Regions from separate parts of the Salinicola sp. V024 genome, predicted to be linked through region 1. Evidence: predicted binding sites of a transcription regulator. Region 1 holds the regulator's gene; the other holds the start of a gene.
What was found. The regulator sigma-54, encoded in region 1, starts transcription at its own class of promoters, with help from an activator protein. The targets are predictions, from matches to a motif close to TGGCACNNNNNTTGCTNT.
Positions count from the first base shown of each region.

Region 1 (3,396 bases):
TGGGCCCCAATGGGGCCGGCAAGACCACGTCTTTCTACATGATCGTCGGCTTGGTCAAGGCGGATGCGGGAAGCGTCCATATCGACGATCACGACCTCAGTCGCGCCCCGATGCACGACCGCGCCCGCGCCGGTATCGGCTATCTGCCGCAGGAGGCCTCGATCTTTCGCAAGCTGAGCGTGGCCGACAACATCATGGCCATCCTCGAGACCCGCAAGGATCTGGACCGCGCCGGACGCCGCCATCATCTCGAGCAGTTGCTCAACGATTTTCATATCGACCACATCCGTGACAACCTCGGCATGAGCCTGTCCGGTGGCGAACGTCGCCGCGTGGAAATCGCCCGGGCACTGGCTACCGAGCCCGCCTTCGTGCTGCTCGACGAACCCTTTGCCGGTGTCGATCCGATTTCGGTCGGCGATATCAAACGTATCGTCCGCCAGCTTCGTGACCGCGAAATCGGCGTGCTGATCACCGATCACAATGTGCGCGAAACGCTCGATATCTGCGATAACGCCTATATCGTCGGCGATGGCCAGATCATCGCGGAAGGTCGTCCGGACGCCATTCTCGACAATCAGCGCGTGCGTGACGTCTATCTGGGCCACGAGTTCCGGCTATGACCGCCTTGCGAACCGGCACCAACTGATGCGAGCCACTGGCATGTTTCTTGCATCGTTTTCCTGCATAAGTCGTTGCACGCCACCCGATCAGTCAGTAACGTAGTCCCCTTCTCGTTGATTGTGACGATCGCCTCACCATGTCCATGAAGCCCTCGCTGCAACTTAGAGTCGGCACGCAGTTGACCATGACGCCTCAGCTTCAGCAGGCGATTCAACTCCTGCAGCTGTCGACGCTCGACCTTTGCCAGGAGATCCAGCAAGCCCTCGAATCCAATCCGATGCTGGAGCTGGAAGAGCCCTATTCCGAAGAGCCCTGTTCCGAAGAAGAGTCTCAGGAAGCGCCCGAGGACGAATGGGCAAGCGATATTCCCGACCAACTGGCGCTCGACAGCGACTGGAGCGACACCTACCAGGATGCCAACGCGGGCTCGCTCAGTGGCAACGGCAGTAGCAGCGAAGACGCGCCGGATTTCGACCGCAATGCAATCGCCACCAGCCTGCACGACCATCTGTCATGGCAACTGGCGATGGGGGATTTCGACGGCCGCGAGCGCGAGCTGGGCGAATGCCTGATCGACGCCATCGGTGACGACGGCTATCTCACCGGCTCACTCGACGAGCTCGCCGCCGGCCTCCGAGCCCAGCGCGGCGAAAGCGTCAGCACGGCGGACCTCGAGCATGTCCTGATGCGGGTACAGCAGTTCGATCCCACCGGGGTCGGCGCCCGCGATCTGCGCGAATGCCTGCTGCTTCAGCTCGGCGCGCTGGCGAGCGAAACGCCGCTGCTGCCCCAGGCCAAGCGGCTGGTACGTCAGTTTCTGGAGGCACTGGCCGGCAACGACCGACGCCTGCTCATGCGGCGCCTGCGCCTGGAAGAAGACGAACTCGACTGCGTCATCGCCTTGATTCGCACGCTCGAACCCCGCCCGGGGCAGCGCTTCGATACCAGTCGCGACCACTACGTGATTCCCGATCTCGTCGCCACGCCCTCCCCCGAGGGCTGGCGTATCGAACTCAACGCCGAATCGCTGCCGCGCCTGCGCATCCAGCCGGACTACGCAGCGCTGATCAAACGCGCCGACAAGAGCGACGACAACACCTTCCTGCGTCAGCACCTCCAGGAGGCCCGCTGGCTGCTCAAGAGCCTCTCCAGCCGCAACGACACCCTATTGCGCGTCGGCCGCGAGATCATGTCGCGTCAGGTCGATTTCCTCGCCCACGGCGAGGAAGCCATGAAACCGCTGATCTTGGCCGACATCGCCGGCAGCGTCGAACTGCATGAATCGACGATTTCCCGCGTCACCACCCAGAAATACATCCACACGCCTCGCGGCGTCTTCGAATTGAAGTACTTCTTCTCGAGTCAGGTCGGTGGCCAGCGAAGCGATGGCGACAGTTATTCGAGTACCGCGATTCGCGCCCGACTCAAGAAGCTGATCGGCGAGGAGCCACCGCGAAAGCCGCTCTCGGACAGCAAACTGGTCGAATTGCTGGCCCAGTCGGAAATCTGCGTCGCCCGGCGGACCGTGGCCAAATATCGTGAAGCCATGGGCATTCCCTCCTCCAGCGAACGCAAACGTCTGGCTTGAGTCCGAGCGGAAGATCAACCAACGCTCGCCAATCTACGTCAGATCGATCACGATGACTTTGCAGTGCCCTGAAAAGGGTTACAATCCGAAGTGCCATCTGCCGCAACAGGAGCGTGCCATGCAAGTGAACGTTACCGGCCACCACGTCGAGCTGACCGACGCCCTACGGGACTATGTTGGAGAGAAGCTCGTTCGTTTGGAGCGTCACTACGACAACATCACCAATGTTCAGGTCACCCTGAGTGTCGAGAAGGAGCGTCAACAGGCTGCCTGTACCCTGCATGCCGCTGGCGCCGATCTACACGCCGAGGCTAGCGAAACCGACATGTACGCCGCCATCGATTCGCTGGCCGACAAACTCGACCGTCAACTGGTCAAACACAAAGAGAAGGCACAAGCCCGCGCCCAAGGCGCTGGCGCCCGTTAACGCCTGATGATGACACTGGAAAGCATTCTGCCCCCCGAACGTACCCTTTACGGGGTCACGGGGGGCAGCAAAAAACGTCTGCTGGAATTCTTCAGCACCTTCATCGCCCAAAACACACCCAGCCTGGATAGCCAGGAAGTTTTCAGTCGTCTGATCGGCCGCGAGCGGCTGGGCAGCACGGGAATCGGTCACGGCGTTGCCATCCCTCATGCGCGCAGCCCTCACTGCAAGGTGCCGGTGGCCGGTTTCATGCGCCTGGAGGATGCGATCGACTTCGATGCGATCGATGGCGAACCGGTCGACCTGGTGTTCGTACTGCTGGTGCCGGAAGAGGCCGATGAAGCCCATCTCTCGCTGTTGGCAGAAGTCGCCGGCATCATGAGCCAGAGCAGCGTCCGCCAGCAGTTGCGTCAGGTCGAGACGCAGGCCGCGCTGCACGATGCGCTGGTCGACGCCATCCGCCATCACAGCAGCGACGACGGTTAAATCAGGACGGACAAACCATGCAGCTCGTCATCATCACCGGCCTCTCGGGATCGGGAAAATCGATCGCCTTGCAGGCGCTGGAAGATCTGGGCTACTACGCCATCGACAACCTTCCGGCCAATCTGCTGGCGCCGCTGATCGACGAGCTGCGCGGCGCGCCGCCCTCGCGGTCCAATGTTGCGGTCAGCATCGATGCCCGTAACCTCCCGGAGTCGCTAGAGCGCTTTCCGGGCCTGCTGGAGGCGGTGCGCGAGCGCGGCATCGACACTCA
Region 1 covers NZ_JBQXYB010000001.1:627,590-630,985, reverse strand. Annotated here, with positions in the region: gene lptB (LPS export ABC transporter ATP-binding protein) at 1-623, shown strand, start outside; gene ACUN9V_RS02860 (RNA polymerase factor sigma-54) at 761-2,212, shown strand; gene hpf (ribosome hibernation-promoting factor, HPF/YfiA family) at 2,331-2,639, shown strand; gene ACUN9V_RS02850 (PTS sugar transporter subunit IIA) at 2,649-3,125, shown strand; gene rapZ (RNase adapter RapZ) at 3,143-3,396, shown strand, end outside.

Region 2 (3,396 bases), 210 kb from region 1:
CGGCGGGGCTGTAGCGGCGCTCGAGCACCTGGGTCACGGTGTAGAGCTTGAGTTTCATCAGTGGCTTGGCCAGCACCACGCTCAACACGATCAGCCCCAGGCCGAGCGAGGCGCAGAGCCACAGGCCGGAAAGCCCGTAGGTATAACCCAGCCTGACCGTGCCCACGGTCGAGGCGCCACCGAGTACCACTGCCGACAGGGTGCCGATATACATGCCGGGCCCCAGGCGACGGCCGGCAACGAGATAGTCTTCCCGGTTACGGGCACGCTTCATGCCCCACCAGCCCAGGCCGAGCATACCGACCGCATAGAGTGCGACGACGAAGAGATCCAGCATCATGTTGTCCTGTCCTGCCGCTGAGTCAGCGGCGGTTGTTATTGTCGAAAGACGATCTTGTTGGGGGTGACTGCTCGGTGTCGTTCAGCGCTGTTTGACGCCGGGTAGAATGCACAGCATCTCGAACAGCAGGTTGGCGGCGACCACGGCGGTCTGGCCGTGAGCGTCGTAGGGTGGCGAGACTTCGACCAGGTCGCAGCCGACGATATCGAGACCTTGAGCGCCGCGGATGATCTCCAGCGCCTGGGGAATGGTCAGGCCACCGATCTCCACGGTTCCGGTACCCGGCGCATAGGCGGGATCGAGGCTGTCGATATCGAAGGTCACATAGACCGGGCCGCCCTGAACCTTCTCGCGGATCTCCGCCATCAGCGGTGTCAGACTCTTGTGCCAGCACGCTTCTGCCGGCTCCACCCGAAATCCCTGCTGGCGGCCCCAGTCGAACTCCTCGGGGGAGTAACCCGTGCCGCGCAGGCCGATCTGGGCGACGCGATGGCAGTCGAGCAGGCCTTCCTCGACCGCGCGCCGGAACGGCGTGCCGTGAGCGATGGCTTCACCGAACATGTGCTCGTTGATATCGGCGTGGGCATCGACGTGGATCAGCCCCACCGGGCCGTGCTTTTTCGCCATGGCGCGCAGGATCGGCAGCGACAGAGTATGGTCGCCGCCCAGGGTCAGCGGGATGACGTCGTGGGTCAGCAGCTCGTCGTAATAATGCTCGATGATGTCGACGCTCTTCTTGAGGTCGAAGGTGTTGATTGGCACATCGCCGATGTCAGCGACCTGCAGGCTTTCGAACGGCGCGGCGCGGGTCGCCATGTTGAAGGGGCGCAGCATCCGGGATTCATCGCGGATCTGGCGGGGTCCGAAGCGGGTGCCCGGGCGATTGGAGGTGCCGATATCCATTGGAATGCCGACGAAGCAGACGTCCAGTCCTGCGGCGCTCTTCTGCGTCGGCAGGCGCATCATCGTGGCGGGTCCGCCGAAGCGGGGCATCTCGTTGCCGCCGAGCGGCTGGTTGTATGGCGATCCGTCGGTCATGGGTATCCTGGGTGTTGTGGTTGTCAGTAGTGATTGCCGAATAAACACCAGCAGGAATCATGCCAATCGTTAAGTGATTGATATATCGCGATGCTGCGAGCTTTTTGATTTATTAATGAATCACTGCGCAAGTCTAAATGATCCTTTTATGGATTAATGATTCGACAATGCATCGACAACGGATTCATCATGCCGATTCGCCATGGCCTGGGTTGATGCCAGTTTCGATGGTGAGAGGCGCGGCTGATGAGACGTTCAGCCGATGAAAGGTGCGGCCGCTGAAAGACGCATCCGATAAAAGGCGCGTCACATAAAAGGTGCGTCACGTAAAAGGTGCAGGGATGACGGATTCGACGAAAACGGAAGACGCTGCGGCTCAGCTCACGCTGGAGACGCTGGTCCAGACGGCTCAGGACCATCTGTTCATCGTCGACCGCGACGGCCATATTCTGGATGTGAGTCCGGGCAGTGCCGCGGTCTACGGCCTGCGTCGCGATGAACTTCGTGCCACGACCGTCCAGGCGCTACAGGCCAGCGGAGTATTGTCGCCCTCAGTATCGCTCGAGGTCATCCGCAGCGGGCAGCCCGCGCAGATCATGCAGCGCACGGGCACCGGCCGCCAGGTGATCGCCGAAGCGTTCCCGGTCTATGCCGACGGCGAGCTGATTCGCGTGATCAGTCGATCGCGGGATCTTACCGACCTACAGCTGCTGCAGGACGAATACGCGCTTCTCCAGCGCCGATTTGCGGAGCATCTCAAGCGCCATCACGAGCCCGCCGGAGACGAGGAAACCGCCGTTGGCGACCTAGTGGTAAAGAGTCGGATCATGCGCGAGATGGTCCACCTGCTGAAGCGCAGCGCGCCCACCGATGCCACGGTACTGATGCTGGGTGAATCGGGCGTCGGCAAGACGGCCTTCGCGCGGCAGCTGTATCGCTGGAGCCGGCGGCGCGACGGTGACTTCGTCGACGTCAATTGCGCGGCGATTCCAGAGTCGCTGTTCGAGTCGGAGATGTTTGGTTACCAGCCGGGTGCCTTCAGCGGTGCGTCGCGGCAGGGCAAGGCCGGTCTCCTCGAGCAGGCTCACGGCGGCACGCTGTTTCTCGACGAGATCGGCGAGCTGCCGCTGTCGATGCAGTCGAAGCTGCTCAAGGTGATTCAGGATGGTTCGTTGATGCGCCTGGGTGATACCCAGTCGCGTCAGGTCGATTTTCGCCTGGTGGTGGCGACCAATCAGGATCTAATCAAACGGGTCGAGGAGGGCACCTTCCGTCTCGATCTCTACTACCGGCTCAATGTCATTCCGGTGACCTTGCCGCCGCTGCGCGACCGGCGCGAGGATATCCGCGGATTGGCCGAGCGCCACCTCGAGCAGCTCAATCGTCGCTACGGTCAGGACAAAGTGGTGCATCCCGGCGCCTGGGCGGAGCTGATGAGCAATGACTGGCCGGGCAATATCCGGGAGCTGGAAAACTGGCTGGAACGAGCCTGGCTATCGGCAGAAGGCAACGTCGTGGGGGCGCCGCCGTCGAATCTGGCGGACGGCGCCGTCACGCTCAGTGACTCGGCGGGTGTCGAGAGTGAGGTGGAGGGAAACCCTGCGATGGACGCTGCGCTCGCACCGGAACAGGGACTCAAGGCGGCCATGGCCGCTCACGAGCGCCGCATCCTGGAGACGCTGGTGGCGACGCATCGCACGACCTATGCCCTGGCCGCGCGTCTCGGCATCAGCCAGCCCAGCGTGGTCCGCAAGCTCAAGCGCCATCACCTTCGGCTCGAACGCTAGGCGCGCTGATCGAACGTTAGCCGCAATGGCTCAACGGCTGATATCGACGTTGGTGTCCATGTTCGTGCTCGCCATGGCACTGACGTCCCGCGATGCCTCGTCCGAAGGCGTGGCTTGATCGCCGCCGCTGGACTGTGTGATCGGCTTGCGTCTGCCATAGCCCCAGCGTTCGGCCTCCGACGGCGCATCCGGCGCATCGTCGTCATGCAGCCACTCTCGCCAGCTGGCGAC
Region 2 covers NZ_JBQXYB010000001.1:419,158-422,553, forward strand. Annotated here, with positions in the region: gene ACUN9V_RS01895 (sodium:solute symporter) at 1-340, opposite strand, end outside; gene speB (agmatinase) at 422-1,378, opposite strand; gene ACUN9V_RS01905 (sigma-54 interaction domain-containing protein) at 1,720-3,165, shown strand; gene ACUN9V_RS01910 (AI-2E family transporter) at 3,196-3,396, opposite strand, start outside.
Region 2: the regulator sigma-54 is predicted to act here: its motif matches at 1,426-1,443, upstream of speB (agmatinase).